One region of the Terrisporobacter glycolicus ATCC 14880 genome, then DNA from elsewhere that is predicted to be linked to it. Evidence: a T-box and tRNA genes for the amino acid it is inferred to sense, from the RefSeq annotation. Region 1 holds a T-box; the other regions hold tRNA genes.

The links. The T-box of region 1 lies ahead of alaS (alanine--tRNA ligase). A T-box ahead of a tRNA ligase gene usually reads a tRNA of that ligase, here a tRNA-Ala.
Region 2: it has a tRNA-Ala gene. The T-box ahead of alaS (alanine--tRNA ligase) is inferred to sense a tRNA for this amino acid. The anticodon was not compared.
Region 3: it has a tRNA-Ala gene. The T-box ahead of alaS (alanine--tRNA ligase) is inferred to sense a tRNA for this amino acid. The anticodon was not compared.
Region 4: it has a tRNA-Ala gene. The T-box ahead of alaS (alanine--tRNA ligase) is inferred to sense a tRNA for this amino acid. The anticodon was not compared.

Annotation. Positions count from the first base shown of each region.
Region 1 covers NZ_CP117523.1:2,805,482-2,809,793, forward strand. The annotation lists gene TEGL_RS13920 (IreB family regulatory phosphoprotein) at 1-17, opposite strand, end outside; gene alaS (alanine--tRNA ligase) at 36-2,675, opposite strand; T-box leader at 2,842-3,059, opposite strand; gene mnmA (tRNA 2-thiouridine(34) synthase MnmA) at 3,125-4,213, opposite strand.
Region 2 covers NZ_CP117523.1:3,942,057-3,946,368, forward strand. The annotation lists rRNA gene TEGL_RS19195 (23S ribosomal RNA) at 1-1,753, opposite strand, end outside; tRNA gene TEGL_RS19200 (tRNA-Ala) at 1,897-1,972, opposite strand; rRNA gene TEGL_RS19205 (16S ribosomal RNA) at 2,049-3,553, opposite strand; gene nrdG (anaerobic ribonucleoside-triphosphate reductase activating protein) at 4,081-4,312, opposite strand, start outside.
Region 3 covers NZ_CP117523.1:3,820,553-3,824,864, reverse strand. The annotation lists gene TEGL_RS18575 (heavy metal translocating P-type ATPase) at 1-204, shown strand, start outside; rRNA gene TEGL_RS18570 (16S ribosomal RNA) at 751-2,255, shown strand; tRNA gene TEGL_RS18565 (tRNA-Ala) at 2,368-2,443, shown strand; rRNA gene TEGL_RS18560 (23S ribosomal RNA) at 2,644-4,312, shown strand, end outside.
Region 4 covers NZ_CP117523.1:899,940-904,251, reverse strand. The annotation lists rRNA gene TEGL_RS04535 (23S ribosomal RNA) at 1-2,274, opposite strand, end outside; tRNA gene TEGL_RS04530 (tRNA-Ala) at 2,490-2,565, opposite strand; rRNA gene TEGL_RS04525 (16S ribosomal RNA) at 2,660-4,164, opposite strand.

The DNA.
Region 1 (4,312 bases):
TCGAAATTATTATCCAAAATAATTCCCCCTTTCAGTTATTTAATTTGGCTTTTTATAACCTCACTTGCATAACTTAAAGCTTCGTCTACTTTTGATATATCAGTTGCTCCAGCTTGTGCCATGTTTGGTCTTCCGCCACCTTTACCATTAGCTATTTTTGCAACTTCTCTTACAATATTTCCTGAGTGTATACCTTTTTCTATTACATCATTTGTTGCTGTAACAACAAAGTTTACTTTATTATCTACTACATTTGAAAGAACTACTACTCCACTTCCAACTTTATCTCTTAGAGAGTCTGCTGTTTCTTTTAAAGAATTCATGTCTATTCCTTCAAATTTAGCACACAGTAAACTTACTCCAGACACATCAACTTTTGAATCTAATAAAGCATCAACTGATTGTAAATTTAATTTAGTTTTTGCATCTTGTAATTCCTTAGTTAAAGATTTATTTTCTTCTACTAAAGTATGAGCTCTTTGAACTAAATTATCTTCTTTTGTTTTTAAAGCTACACATATGTCATTTATTACTGTATCTCTGTTTGTTAAATATTCATAAACAGATTTACCAGTTATAGCTTCAATTCTCCTAACACCAGCTGCTACTCCTCCTTCAGATAATATTTTAAATAATCCAACTTGAGAAGTATTGTTAAGGTGAGTTCCTCCACAAAGCTCTACTGAATAGTTGCCCATAGATACAACTCTTACCTCATTACCATACTTTTCGCCAAAGAGTGCCATAGCTCCTTTTTCTTTTGCATCTTTTATATTCATAATTTCACAATTTATGTCTAATGCATCTAAAATAGCAGTATTAACTTTTTCTTCTACTAATTTTAACTCTTCTTTTGATATTGGTTCAAAGTGAGTTACGTCAAATCTTAATCTTTCTGGAGTTACTAAAGAACCAGCTTGGTTAACATGATCACCTAGAACTTCTTTTAATGCTTCATGTAATAAGTGAGTTGCAGTATGGTTTCTTGCAGAGGCCATTCTTATTTCTTTGTCAACTTTTGATTCTAATTTATCACTTACACTTATTTTACCTTTTTTAACAAATCCTATGTGTTTTATAGTGTTGTTTGCACCTTTTTTAGTATCAACAACTTCAAATATAGTCTCTCCATTTTCTAATGTTCCTATATCTCCAGCTTGTCCTCCACCTTCTGCATAGAAAGCAGTTTTATTTAATACTACTACAGCTTTTTCACCTTCACATATAGTACTTACTACTTCATCACCTTTAACTATGGCAGTTACATTACCACATAGCTTTAAGTTTTGGTATCCATCAAATGTTGAAGCTATACTTTCATCTAATGTTGATAGTGGATCTTCTTTCCAACCTTCGTCTTCCATAGCACCTCTATCAGCTCTAGCTCTTTGTCTTTGCGCTTCCATTTCTTTCTGGAATCCATCTTCATCTATCTCAAAATCTTGTTCTTCAAGAATTTCCTGAGTCAAGTCCATAGGGAATCCATAAGTATCGTATAATTTAAATGATTTTTCCCCACTTAAAATTTTTTCATTGTTTGCTTTTAATTCAGCTATATAAGAGTTTAATATTTCAACACCTTGGTCTAAAGTTTCGTTGAATTTTTCTTCTTCTATCTTAATTACTTTTTTAACATAGCTTTCTTTTTCTACTAATTCTGGATATGCTTCTCCACTTACTTTTTTAACTCTGTCAAATAGTACATATAAGAAGTCTTCTTTAATTCCTAATAATTTTCCATGACGAGCAGCTCTTCTAAGCAGTCTTCTAAGAACATATCCTCTTCCTTCATTTGAAGGTAATACACCATCAGCTATTAAGAAACTCATAGCTCTCATATGGTCAGTTATTATTCTTATAGATACATCATTTTTAGCATCTTCTCCATATTTAACATTTGCTAATTCTTCTATTCCTTCAATAATATATTTTATAGTATCTATTTCAAATATATTATCTACGTCTTGCATTATACAAGCCATTCTTTCAAGCCCCATACCAGTATCTATGTTTTTGTTAGCTAGTTCTGGATAAGTTCCATCTTCTTGTCTATCAAATTGAGTGAAAACTAAGTTCCAAAATTCTAAATATCTATCACAATCACATCCTGGTTTACAATCTGCATTGTCACATCCGAATTTTTCACCTCTGTCAAAGTATATCTCTGAACAAGGTCCACATGGTCCAAGTCCTATCTCCCAGAAGTTGTCATCCTTTCCAAGTCTAACCATTCTTTCTTCTGGCACACCAATTTCTTTAACCCAATAATCATAAGCTTCATCATCGTTTAGATAAACAGTTACCCATAGTTTATCTTCTGGTATATGTAGATGTTCTGTTATAAATTCCCATGCCCATGTTATAGCTTCTGTTTTAAAGTAATCTCCAAATGAAAAGTTACCCATCATTTCAAAGAAAGTACCATGTCTAGCAGTTTTACCAACATTTTCTATATCACCTGTTCTTATACATTTTTGACAAGTAGACATTCTTTTACTTGGTGGTACTTCCACTCCTGAGAAATAATTTTTAAGTGGTGCCATACCTGAGTTTATAAGTAATAAACTTTTATCATTGTTTGGTATTAAAGATGCACTTTTACCTACATAATGTCCTTTTGATTCAAAGAACTCTAAAAATCTTTTTCTAATTTCATTAGCTCCTAAGTTTTGCATTAGCTTTACCTCCTATAAATTTATATCTTTTACTTTACAAATAAAATTTCCTATTTTTTCTATTATTTAAGTAATACAATATCTTACCCAAAATTAAATTAGTAAATATATTTTTGATTTACTTTGCTCAAAATAAATTAAAAAACCTCGCACCTATATAAAACTATATAGGGGCGAGGTATATTCGCGGTACCACCCTAATTATCATAATAAACATGATATCTTCGGAAAACCTTAGCTATAACGTAACTACCGTCAATCTATACTTAATTTCCAGATTGATACTCCAAGACTGCTTCAAATATTCTATTCTAGGAGTTCTCACCATTTCTCCTTCTCTGTGAAGACCTTAAATATTTTACTACTTCTTTTCATTGTATTTAAATTATTTGTAAAATTATATTTTCTTATAGTAATTCTACTAAATTTTCAATTTATAATCAAGTCTATTATAAACTTTTGTCTATAATTCCTCCTCCAACTACTTTGTCTCCTTGATACATTACAACAGATTGACCTTTAGTAATAGCTCTTTGAGGTTCGTCAAATACTATTCTTATTGAGTCTTTCCCGTTGTTGTATACTGTAGCTGGTGATGGTTTTGCAGAGTATCTAATTTTAGCTTCTACTCTAATTGGTTCTGTAATCTCATCTACTGCTATTAGATTAACATCCTTTGCAATTAATTCATTGTTGAATAAATCGTCATTTGATCCCAAGATTACTTCATTAGTTTGTGGGTTTATATCAAGAACAAACATAGGTTTACCAAAAGCAATACCTAGTCCCTTTCTTTGTCCTATTGTGTAATAAATTATTCCTTTATGTCTTCCTAAAATATTACCTTTAGTATCTACAAAGTTTCCTTCTTTAATACGTTTATTTGAATGTCTTTTTACATAGTTTGCATAATCATTATCTTTTACAAAACAAATTTCTTGGCTATCAGGTTTGTTGTGAACGTCCATTCCCATTTCTTTTGCAATTTCTCTTACTCTATCTTTTTCATAATCTCCAATCGGAAGCAACGTATGCTCTAATTGCTCTTGTGTTAGATTATATAATGCATAAGTTTGATCCTTTTTATCAGTTACTGATTTAACTAAGTAATGTCTACCAGTTTCTTCGTCTTTTTCAATCTTAGCATAATGACCAGTTGCAACATAATCACAACCTAGTGCCATGGCTCTTCTGTATAAGTCGTCAAATTTTATATGCTTATTACATGCTATACAAGGGTTTGGTGTTCTTCCTTGTAAGTATTCATCAATAAAATAATCTATTACTTTTTCTTTAAATACATCTTTAAAATTTAATACGTAAAATGGTATGCCTATTTTGTCTGCAACAGCCCTTGCATCTTCTACTGCTGCCAGCGAACAACATCCACCGTCATTTTCTATTAAATCATATTCTTCATCGTCTTGCCATAATTTCATAGTAACGCCGATTACTTCGTATCCTTGTTTTTTTAGTAGGTATGCAGCAACAGAACTATCTACCCCACCACTCATACCTATCATTACTCTTTTGCTCATTTTCTAAATCACCTCATTCTCTATATTATATATACTTTAAAAGAATTTTAAAAGTATATTTTTAAATTCTCAAAATTTATTGCTTCTTTGACAAAAAAA
Region 2 (4,312 bases), 1.1 Mb from region 1:
CATGTTTCCATGGCACCCCTTCTCCCTAAGTTACGGGGTCATTTTGCCGAGTTCCTTAACAACAGTTCTCTGGCTGGCCTTAGGATACTCTCCTCACCCACCTGTGTCGGTTTGCGGTACAGGCACCTTTAACCTCGATAGAGACTTTTCTCGACAGTGTGAAATCAGCTACTTCGCTACTAAATTTCGCTCCGCATCGTACCCCAGCATTATTCAGGCGGATTTGCCTACCTGAACTGCCTCAATACTTGCCCGCACATAACCAACAGTGCGGTTAGCTTATCCTACTGTGTCATCCCATTTCTCAAACGGTTATTGGTGGTACAGGAATATCAACCTGTTGTCCATCACCTACGCCTTTCGGCCTCGGCTTAGGTCCTGACTAACCCAGGGCGGACGAACCTTCCCCTGGAAACCTTGGGTTTACGGCCTGTGGGATTCTCACCCACATCTCGCTACTCATGCCAACATTCTCACTTCTATACAGTCCACATCTCCTTACGGTAATGCTTCAATCCATATAGAAAGCTCTCCTACCCATCATAAATGATGCCGTAGCTTCGGTAGTACGTTTTAGCCCCGGAAATTTTCGGCGCAGGATCACTCGACCAGTGAGCTATTACGCACTCTTTAAATGAGTGGCTGCTTCTAAGCCAACATCCTGGTTGTCTGTGCAATCCCACATCCTTTACCACTTAACGTACATTTAGGGACCTTAGCTGACGATCTGGGCTGTTGCCCTTTTGACTATGAATCTTATCACCCACAGTCTGACTCCCAAGCATAAGAATACGGTATTCGGAGTTTGATAGTCTTCGGTAAGTGCAATACCCCCTAGGACATTCAGTGCTCTACCCCCGTTTCTCTAAATCTTGAGGCTAGCCCTAAAGCTATTTCGGAGAGAACCAGCTATCTCCGGGCTCGATTGGAATTTCACCGCTATCCACAGGTCATCCCCGAGCTTTTCAACGCTCGTGGGTTCGGTCCTCCACGAAATTTTACTTTCGCTTCAACCTGCCCATGGATAGGTCGCCCGGTTTCGGGTCTACGTCAACTAACTATACGCCCAGTTAAGACTCGCTTTCGCTGCGGCTCCACACCTTAAGTGCTTAACCTTGCTAGGTAACGTAACTCGTTGGCCCGTTCTACAAAAAGTACGCAGTCACACAAATAATGTGCTCCTACAGCTTGTAAGTGTAGGGTTTCAGGTTCTCTTTCACTCCCCTCCCGGGGTTCTTTTCACCTTTCCCTCACGGTACTATACGCTATCGGTCACTAGGTAGTATTTAGGCTTGGAGGATGGTCCCTCCTGCTTCCCACAGGGTTTCACGTGTCCCGTGGTACTCTGGATCATATCTGAAGTCTTCTTGTTTTGACTACGTGGCTTTTACACTTTATAGCGGAGCTTTCCAACTCTCTTCGTCTACAATAGCCTCTCCGTTATGATATGTCCGCAACCCCAGTGAAGAAAACTTCACTGGTTTGGCCTGTTCCGCGTTCGCTCGCCGCTACTTACGGAATCGAATTTCTTTCTCTTCCTCCGGGTACTTAGATGTTTCAGTTCCCCGGGTTCCCCTCGCATAGCTATGTATTCACTATACGATACTTAGACATTACTCTAAGTGAGTTTCCTCATTCGGAAATCTTGGGATCACAGTTTACGTGCAACTCCCCCAAGCTTATCGCAGCTTATCGCGTCCTTCATCGGCTCCTAGTGCCAAGGCATTCGCCCTACACCCTTAATAACTTGACCAGTTATTAAATTTGATATTTTTAAAAGTTATCTTCTTTATATGATATATTTTTTAAGAAGTTTATCTTCTTCTTTTATAATGTCATATCACTAAATGTTATGCAGTTTTCAAAGTACTAAAGCACTTATTAAATAAGTACTAATGGTGGAGATGAGGAGGATCGAACTCCTGACCCCTTGCGTGCAAGGCAAGTGCTCTCCCAGCTGAGCTACACCCCCATGTCGATTTTTTTCAACATATCTTGAGTTTTCATAAAGAACCCTCAAAATTAAACAGTAGGTTAATTCTCCCTAGAAAGGAGGTGATCCAGCCGCACCTTCCGATACGGCTACCTTGTTACGACTTCACCCCAGTTATTGATTTCACCTTCGACACTCGCTTCCCAAAAGGGTTAGCTAAGTGGCTTCGGGCGCCCCCAACTTCCGTGGTGTGACGGGCGGTGTGTACAAGACCCGGGAACGCATTCACCGCAGCATTCTGATCTGCGATTACTAGTAACTCCAGCTTCATGTAGGCGAGTTTCAGCCTACAATCCGAACTGAGAATGGCTTTAAGGGATTAGCTCGGCCTCACGACTTGGCTGCCCTCTGTACCACCCATTGTAGCACGTGTGTAGCCCTAAGCATAAGGGGCATGATGATTTGACGTCATCCCCACCTTCCTCCAGGTTATCCCTGGCAGTCCCTCTAGAGTGCCCAACTTAATGCTGGCAACTAAAGGCAAGGGTTGCGCTCGTTGCGGGACTTAACCCAACATCTCACGACACGAGCTGACGACAACCATGCACCACCTGTCACTTCTGTCCCCGAAGGGAAAAATGCGATTAGGCATCGGTCAAAAGGATGTCAAGCTTAGGTAAGGTTCTTCGCGTTGCTTCGAATTAAACCACATGCTCCGCTACTTGTGCGGGTCCCCGTCAATTCCTTTGAGTTTCACTCTTGCGAGCGTACTCCCCAGGCGGAGTACTTAATGCGTTAGCTGCGGCACCGAGGGGGGTAACCCCCGACACCTAGTACTCATCGTTTACGGCGTGGACTACCAGGGTATCTAATCCTGTTCGCTCCCCACGCTTTCGTGCCTCAGTGTCAGTTACAGTCCAGAAAGCCGCCTTCGCTACTGGTGTTCCTCCTAATATCTACGCATTTCACCGCTACACTAGGAATTCCACTTTCCTCTCCTGCACTCAAGTCTCCCAGTTTCAAGAGCTTACTACGGTTGAGCCGTAGCCTTTCACTCCTGACTTAAGAAACCACCTACGCACCCTTTACGCCCAGTAAATCCGGATAACGCTAGCCCCCTACGTATTACCGCGGCTGCTGGCACGTAGTTAGCCGGGGCTTCCTCCTCAAGTACCGTCATTATCTTCCTTGAGGACAGAGTTTTACGACCCGAAGGCCTTCATCACTCACGCGGCGTTGCTGCATCAGGCTTTCGCCCATTGTGCAATATTCCCCACTGCTGCCTCCCGTAGGAGTTTGGACCGTGTCTCAGTTCCAATGTGGCCGATCACCCTCTCAGGTCGGCTACTGATCGTCGCCTTGGTAAGCCGTTACCTTACCAACTAGCTAATCAGACGCGGGTCCATCTCATACCGCCGGAGCTTTGATAAGAGATACATGTGAATCTCTTATGTTATCCTGTATTAGCATACCTTTCGGTATGTTATCCATGTGTATGAGGCAGGTTACCCACGCGTTACTCACCCGTCCGCCGCTCTTCACCGAAGTGAATCGCTCGACTTGCATGTGTTAGGCACGCCGCCAGCGTTCATCCTGAGCCAGGATCAAACTCTCATAAAAAAGTTGTCCATTGCTCAGACTAATCATTATCTGAATATCTGGCTTGGTTTGTTCGTTGTTTCAGTTTAATTCTTTAAAGAATTAATTTATTGTTAACCTACTGTTTAATTTTCAAAGTTCTTTCATTTTAACTTCTTAAGTTTATCAAAGTTAATTTCTTTTGTCAACACTTTTATTTTATTGATTTGTTATCTTTTTGACAAGTATTACTTTATCATTTAAAGATGTTTTTTGTCAATAACTTTTTTAAAAGTTTTGTTGTTTCTTTGCCCTCGTCTTAAGGACAAGTATAACTATACCAGGTTTAATTTTCATCGTCAACACTTTTTTTAATATTTTTTTTGATTAATTTTAACATGTATTTTTATCCACATTTCCACATTTTTATATGCATTTAAATTTCAAACTTTAAAACAAGTCCATCATATTTTATCCACATATATACTATAATTATTCACATATTTTCATTTATATATTTTTAAAACAAAATTTAGGAAGACAATAAATCATATCATCTTCCTAAAAAACTATTTTACCATATGCAGACTTTTCTCTACATATTCATCTTTTAATATCACTTCATTTGCTTCCAAGCTACTTTTAACATCGATTATCCTTTGATTTGATGATCCTCTAAATTTTAATCCTATGTCTTTTTTTTCATATACAAATTTTCCATCTATTAATACGTCTATATATTGTAATAAAGTTTTGTTCTGCATATATAAAGGATTCTCTTTGTTTATTAAGTATTCAAAT
Region 3 (4,312 bases), 1.0 Mb from region 1:
GAACCAAGTAAAATAGCTGAAGGAATAAAAATATCTAAAAAGACTTATAAAATAGTATGGCAAAATATTATATTTGCATTAGGTATTAAAATTATAGTTATGATATTTGGAGCTTTAGGTATGGCAAGTATGTGGGAAGCAGTATTTGCTGATGTAGGGGTTGCTTTAATTGCAGTGTTAAATGCAATGAGAATAATGAAATAAAATATTAAAGTACTACTTTGTTGTATTATGAATGTAAAATTTATATGTACAAAGTAGTATTTTTATTTTCTTATTAAAAAATAATAAACTTTGAATATAAGTTTTTGCTATTATTACATAATAAAAATAGGAAATTGAAGAAAAAATATAGTTAAATTAAAGAAAGGAGATTACTGTAAAAATGATTTAAAAACCTTATGATTTCAATTATAAATCAAATGTTATAATAAATAGGATTTAATAATAAGTCATAAAACGTCAATGATTTTATAAAAAAACTTTAAAAAGGTATTGACGGTATTTTATTATGATGATATAGTATTACTTGTCCTTAAGACAGGGACAAAACATCAACAAAAAACTTCTGAAAAAAGTTGTTGACAAGACAAAACAGCTTTGATAAAATGAAAAAGCTGAAACAAGCAAAGAACTTTGAAAATTAAACAGTAGGTTAACAATAAATTAATTCTTTAAGAATTAAACTGAAACAACAAACAAACCAAGCCAGATATTCAGATAATGATTAGTCTGAGCGATGGACAACTTTTTTATGAGAGTTTGATCCTGGCTCAGGATGAACGCTGGCGGCGTGCCTAACACATGCAAGTCGAGCGATTCACTTCGGTGAAGAGCGGCGGACGGGTGAGTAACGCGTGGGTAACCTGCCTCATACACATGGATAACATACCGAAAGGTATGCTAATACAGGATAATATAAGAGATTCACATGTATTTCTTATCAAAGCTCCGGCGGTATGAGATGGACCCGCGTCTGATTAGCTAGTTGGTAAGGTAACGGCTTACCAAGGCGACGATCAGTAGCCGACCTGAGAGGGTGATCGGCCACATTGGAACTGAGACACGGTCCAAACTCCTACGGGAGGCAGCAGTGGGGAATATTGCACAATGGGCGAAAGCCTGATGCAGCAACGCCGCGTGAGTGATGAAGGCCTTCGGGTCGTAAAACTCTGTCCTCAAGGAAGATAATGACGGTACTTGAGGAGGAAGCCCCGGCTAACTACGTGCCAGCAGCCGCGGTAATACGTAGGGGGCTAGCGTTATCCGGATTTACTGGGCGTAAAGGGTGCGTAGGTGGTTTCTTAAGTCAGGAGTGAAAGGCTACGGCTCAACCGTAGTAAGCTCTTGAAACTGGGAGACTTGAGTGCAGGAGAGGAAAGTGGAATTCCTAGTGTAGCGGTGAAATGCGTAGATATTAGGAGGAACACCAGTAGCGAAGGCGGCTTTCTGGACTGTAACTGACACTGAGGCACGAAAGCGTGGGGAGCGAACAGGATTAGATACCCTGGTAGTCCACGCCGTAAACGATGAGTACTAGGTGTCGGGGGTTACCCCCCTCGGTGCCGCAGCTAACGCATTAAGTACTCCGCCTGGGGAGTACGCTCGCAAGAGTGAAACTCAAAGGAATTGACGGGGACCCGCACAAGTAGCGGAGCATGTGGTTTAATTCGAAGCAACGCGAAGAACCTTACCTAAGCTTGACATCCTTTTGACCGATGCCTAATCGCATTTTTCCCTTCGGGGACAGAAGTGACAGGTGGTGCATGGTTGTCGTCAGCTCGTGTCGTGAGATGTTGGGTTAAGTCCCGCAACGAGCGCAACCCTTGCCTTTAGTTGCCAGCATTAAGTTGGGCACTCTAGAGGGACTGCCAGGGATAACCTGGAGGAAGGTGGGGATGACGTCAAATCATCATGCCCCTTATGCTTAGGGCTACACACGTGCTACAATGGGTGGTACAGAGGGCAGCCAAGTCGTGAGGCCGAGCTAATCCCTTAAAGCCATTCTCAGTTCGGATTGTAGGCTGAAACTCGCCTACATGAAGCTGGAGTTACTAGTAATCGCAGATCAGAATGCTGCGGTGAATGCGTTCCCGGGTCTTGTACACACCGCCCGTCACACCACGGAAGTTGGGGGCGCCCGAAGCCACTTAGCTAACCCTTTTGGGAAGCGAGTGTCGAAGGTGAAATCAATAACTGGGGTGAAGTCGTAACAAGGTAGCCGTATCGGAAGGTGCGGCTGGATCACCTCCTTTCTAGGGAGAATTAACCTACTGTTTAATTTTGAGGGTTCTTTAAAACTCTTAAAAAATAATATTGACAACATTCGACAAAGTGATTATAATATATTTTGTTGAAAAAGCATATGGGGGTGTAGCTCAGCTGGGAGAGCACTTGCCTTGCACGCAAGGGGTCAGGAGTTCGATCCTCCTCATCTCCACCATTAGTACTTATTTAATAAGTGCTTTAGTACTTTGAAAACTGCATAACATTTAGTGATATGACATTATATAAAGAAGAAGATAAACTTCTTAAAAAATATATCATATAAAGAAGATAACTTTTAAAAATATCAACTTTAAGCAAAGGGATTTGTCTGAATGTATATGAAGACAAAGACTTTGGCGCTAATTTTTAATAACTGGTCAAGTTATTAAGGGTGTAGGGCGAATGCCTTGGCACTAGGAGCCGATGAAGGACGCGATAAGCTGCGATAAGCTTGGGGGAGTTGCACGTAAACTGTGATCCCAAGATTTCCGAATGAGGAAACTCACTTAGAGTAATGTCTAAGTATCGTATAGTGAATACATAGCTATGCGAGGGGAACCCGGGGAACTGAAACATCTAAGTACCCGGAGGAAGAGAAAGAAATTCGATTCCGTAAGTAGCGGCGAGCGAACGCGGAACAGGCCAAACCAGTGAAGTTTTCTTCACTGGGGTTGCGGACATATCATAACGAAGAGGCTATTGTAGACGAAGAGAGTTGGAAAGCTCCGCTATAAAGTGTAAAAGCCACGTAGTCAAAACAAGAAGACTTCAGATATGATCCAGAGTACCACGGGACACGTGAAACCCTGTGGGAAGCAGGAGGGACCATCCTCCAAGCCTAAATACTACCTAGTGACCGATAGCGTATAGTACCGTGAGGGAAAGGTGAAAAGAACCCCGGGAGGGGAGTGAAAGAGAACCTGAAACCCTACACTTACAAGCTGTAGGAGCACATTATTTGTGTGACTGCGTACTTTTTGTAGAACGGGCCAACGAGTTACGTTACCTAGCAAGGTTAAGCACTTAAGGTGTGGAGCCGCAGCGAAAGCGAGTCTTAACTGGGCGTATAGTTAGTTGACGTAGACCCGAAACCGGGCGACCTATCCATGGGCAGGTTGAAGCGAAAGTAAAATTTCGTGGAGGACCGAACCCACGAGCGTTGAAAAGCTCGGGGATGACCTGTGGATAGCGGTGAAATTCCAATCGAGCCCGGAGATAGCTGGTTCTCTCCGAAATAGCTTTAGGGCTAGCCTCAAGATTTAGAGAAACGGGGGTAGAGCACTGAATGTCCTAGGGGGTATTGCACTTACCGAAGACTATCAAACTCCGAATACCGTATTCTTATGCTTGGGAGTCAGACTGTGGGTGATAAGATTCATAGTCAAAAGGGCAACAGCCCAGATCGTCAGCTAAGGTCCCTAAATGTACGTTAAGTGGTAAAGGATGTGGGATTGCACAGACAACCAGGATGTTGGCTTAGAAGCAGCCACTCATTTAAAGAGTGCGTAATAGCTCACTGGTCGAGTGATCCTGCGCCGAAAATTTCCGGGGCTAAAACGTACTACCGAAGCTACGGCATCATTTATGATGGGTAGGAGAGCTTTCTATATGGATTGAAGCATTACCGTAAGGAGATGTGGACTGTATAGAAGTGAGAATGTTGGCATGAGTAGCGAGATGTGGGTGAGAATCCCACAGGCCGTAAACCCAAGGTTTCCAGGGGAAGGTTCGTCCGCCCTGGGTTAGTCAGGACCTAAGCCGAGGCCGAAAGGCGTAGGTGATGGACAACAGGTTGATATTCCTGTACCACCAATAACCGTTTGAGAAATGGGATGACACAGTAGGATAAGCTAACCGCACTGTTGGTTATGTGCGGGCAAGTATTGAGGCAGTTCAGGTAGGCAAATCCGCCTGAATAATGCTGGAGTACGATGCGGAGCGAAATTTAGTAGCGAAGTAGCTGATTTCACACTGTCGAGAAAAGTCTCTATCGAGGTTAAAGGTGCCTGTACCGCAAACCGACACAGGTGGGTGAGGAGAGTAT
Region 4 (4,312 bases), 1.9 Mb from region 1:
CTTTAGGAGGCGACCGCCCCAGTCAAACTGTCCACCTGACAGTGTCCCACTACCTGATTCAAGGCAGCTGGTTAGAATCCCAGTACTACAAGGGTGGTATCCCAAGGATGGCTCCACACAGACTGACGTCCATGCTTCATAGCCTCCCACCTATCCTGTACATGTAGCACCGAGACTCAATGTCAAGCTACAGTAAAGCTCCATGGGGTCTTTCCGTCCTGTCGCAGGTAACCGGCATCTTCACCGGTATTACAATTTCACCCAGTCTGTTGTTGAGACAGTGCCCAAATCGTTACGCCTTTCGTGCGGGTCGGAACTTACCCGACAAGGAATTTCGCTACCTTAGGACCGTTATAGTTACGGCCGCCGTTTACTGGGGCTTAAGTTCACTGCTTCGGTTACCCTAACAGATCCCCTTAACCTTCCAGCACCGGGCAGGCGTCAGCTCCTATACATCGTCTTGCGACTTAGCAGAAACCTATGTTTTTGGTAAACAGTCGCTTGGGCCTATTCTCTGCGGCCATGTTTCCATGGCACCCCTTCTCCCTAAGTTACGGGGTCATTTTGCCGAGTTCCTTAACAACAGTTCTCTGGCTGGCCTTAGGATACTCTCCTCACCCACCTGTGTCGGTTTGCGGTACAGGCACCTTTAACCTCGATAGAGACTTTTCTCGACAGTGTGAAATCAGCTACTTCGCTACTAAATTTCGCTCCGCATCGTACTCCAGCATTATTCAGGCGGATTTGCCTACCTGAACTGCCTCAATACTTGCCCGCACATAACCAACAGTGCGGTTAGCTTATCCTACTGTGTCATCCCATTTCTCAAACGGTTATTGGTGGTACAGGAATATCAACCTGTTGTCCATCACCTACGCCTTTCGGCCTCGGCTTAGGTCCTGACTAACCCAGGGCGGACGAACCTTCCCCTGGAAACCTTGGGTTTACGGCCTGTGGGATTCTCACCCACATCTCGCTACTCATGCCAACATTCTCACTTCTATACAGTCCACATCTCCTTACGGTAATGCTTCAATCCATATAGAAAGCTCTCCTACCCATCATAAATGATGCCGTAGCTTCGGTAGTACGTTTTAGCCCCGGAAATTTTCGGCGCAGGATCACTCGACCAGTGAGCTATTACGCACTCTTTAAATGAGTGGCTGCTTCTAAGCCAACATCCTGGTTGTCTGTGCAATCCCACATCCTTTACCACTTAACGTACATTTAGGGACCTTAGCTGACGATCTGGGCTGTTGCCCTTTTGACTATGAATCTTATCACCCACAGTCTGACTCCCAAGCATAAGAATACGGTATTCGGAGTTTGATAGTCTTCGGTAAGTGCAATACCCCCTAGGACATTCAGTGCTCTACCCCCGTTTCTCTAAATCTTGAGGCTAGCCCTAAAGCTATTTCGGAGAGAACCAGCTATCTCCGGGCTCGATTGGAATTTCACCGCTATCCACAGGTCATCCCCGAGCTTTTCAACGCTCGTGGGTTCGGTCCTCCACGAAATTTTACTTTCGCTTCAACCTGCCCATGGATAGGTCGCCCGGTTTCGGGTCTACGTCAACTAACTATACGCCCAGTTAAGACTCGCTTTCGCTGCGGCTCCACACCTTAAGTGCTTAACCTTGCTAGGTAACGTAACTCGTTGGCCCGTTCTACAAAAAGTACGCAGTCACACAAATAATGTGCTCCTACAGCTTGTAAGTGTAGGGTTTCAGGTTCTCTTTCACTCCCCTCCCGGGGTTCTTTTCACCTTTCCCTCACGGTACTATACGCTATCGGTCACTAGGTAGTATTTAGGCTTGGAGGATGGTCCCTCCTGCTTCCCACAGGGTTTCACGTGTCCCGTGGTACTCTGGATCATATCTGAAGTCTTCTTGTTTTGACTACGTGGCTTTTACACTTTATAGCGGAGCTTTCCAACTCTCTTCGTCTACAATAGCCTCTTCGTTATGATATGTCCGCAACCCCAGTGAAGAAAACTTCACTGGTTTGGCCTGTTCCGCGTTCGCTCGCCGCTACTTACGGAATCGAATTTCTTTCTCTTCCTCCGGGTACTTAGATGTTTCAGTTCCCCGGGTTCCCCTCGCATAGCTATGTATTCACTATACGATACTTAGACATTACTCTAAGTGAGTTTCCTCATTCGGAAATCTTGGGATCACAGTTTACGTGCAACTCCCCCAAGCTTATCGCAGCTTATCGCGTCCTTCATCGGCTCCTAGTGCCAAGGCATTCGCCCTACACCCTTAATAACTTGACCAGTTATTAAAAATTAGCGCCAAAGTCTTTGTCTTCATATACATTCAGACAAATCCCTTTGCTTAAAGTTGATATTTTTAAAAGTTATCTTCTTCTTTATATAATGTCATATCACTAAATGTTATGCAGTTTTCAAAGTACTATTTTTATTTTTAGCCATTTTTTAAAATTTTTTTATATAATTTTTCCCTTATAATATAAAATGACACAAAAATATGGTGGAGATGAGGAGGATCGAACTCCTGACCCCTTGCGTGCAAGGCAAGTGCTCTCCCAGCTGAGCTACACCCCCATGTAAAGATACATTAGTGATTAAAAACCGCTAATGTATTTATATGAGAAAGTAAAAAACTCTCAAAATTAAACAGTAGGTTAATTCTCCCTAGAAAGGAGGTGATCCAGCCGCACCTTCCGATACGGCTACCTTGTTACGACTTCACCCCAGTTATTGATTTCACCTTCGACACTCGCTTCCCAAAAGGGTTAGCTAAGTGGCTTCGGGCGCCCCCAACTTCCGTGGTGTGACGGGCGGTGTGTACAAGACCCGGGAACGCATTCACCGCAGCATTCTGATCTGCGATTACTAGTAACTCCAGCTTCATGTAGGCGAGTTTCAGCCTACAATCCGAACTGAGAATGGCTTTAAGGGATTAGCTCGGCCTCACGACTTGGCTGCCCTCTGTACCACCCATTGTAGCACGTGTGTAGCCCTAAGCATAAGGGGCATGATGATTTGACGTCATCCCCACCTTCCTCCAGGTTATCCCTGGCAGTCCCTCTAGAGTGCCCAACTTAATGCTGGCAACTAAAGGCAAGGGTTGCGCTCGTTGCGGGACTTAACCCAACATCTCACGACACGAGCTGACGACAACCATGCACCACCTGTCACTTCTGTCCCCGAAGGGAAAAATGCGATTAGGCATCGGTCAAAAGGATGTCAAGCTTAGGTAAGGTTCTTCGCGTTGCTTCGAATTAAACCACATGCTCCGCTACTTGTGCGGGTCCCCGTCAATTCCTTTGAGTTTCACTCTTGCGAGCGTACTCCCCAGGCGGAGTACTTAATGCGTTAGCTGCGGCACCGAGGGGGGTAACCCCCGACACCTAGTACTCATCGTTTACGGCGTGGACTACCAGGGTATCTAATCCTGTTCGCTCCCCACGCTTTCGTGCCTCAGTGTCAGTTACAGTCCAGAAAGCCGCCTTCGCTACTGGTGTTCCTCCTAATATCTACGCATTTCACCGCTACACTAGGAATTCCACTTTCCTCTCCTGCACTCAAGTCTCCCAGTTTCAAGAGCTTACTACGGTTGAGCCGTAGCCTTTCACTCCTGACTTAAGAAACCACCTACGCACCCTTTACGCCCAGTAAATCCGGATAACGCTAGCCCCCTACGTATTACCGCGGCTGCTGGCACGTAGTTAGCCGGGGCTTCCTCCTCAAGTACCGTCATTATCTTCCTTGAGGACAGAGTTTTACGACCCGAAGGCCTTCATCACTCACGCGGCGTTGCTGCATCAGGCTTTCGCCCATTGTGCAATATTCCCCACTGCTGCCTCCCGTAGGAGTTTGGACCGTGTCTCAGTTCCAATGTGGCCGATCACCCTCTCAGGTCGGCTACTGATCGTCGCCTTGGTAAGCCGTTACCTTACCAACTAGCTAATCAGACGCGGGTCCATCTCATACCGCCGGAGCTTTGATAAGAAATACATGTGAATCTCTTATATTATCCTGTATTAGCATACCTTTCGGTATGTTATCCATGTGTATGAGGCAGGTTACCCACGCGTTACTCACCCGTCCGCCGCTCTTCACCGAAGTGAATCGCTCGACTTGCATGTGTTAGGCACGCCGCCAGCGTTCATCCTGAGCCAGGATCAAACTCTCATAAAAAAGTTGTCCATCGCTCAGACTAATCATTATCTGAATATCTGGCTTGGTTTGTTTGTTGTTTCAGTTTAATTCTTAAAGAATTAATTTATTGTTAACCTACTGTTTAATTTTCAAAGTTCTTTGCTTGTTTCAGCTTTTTAAGTTTATC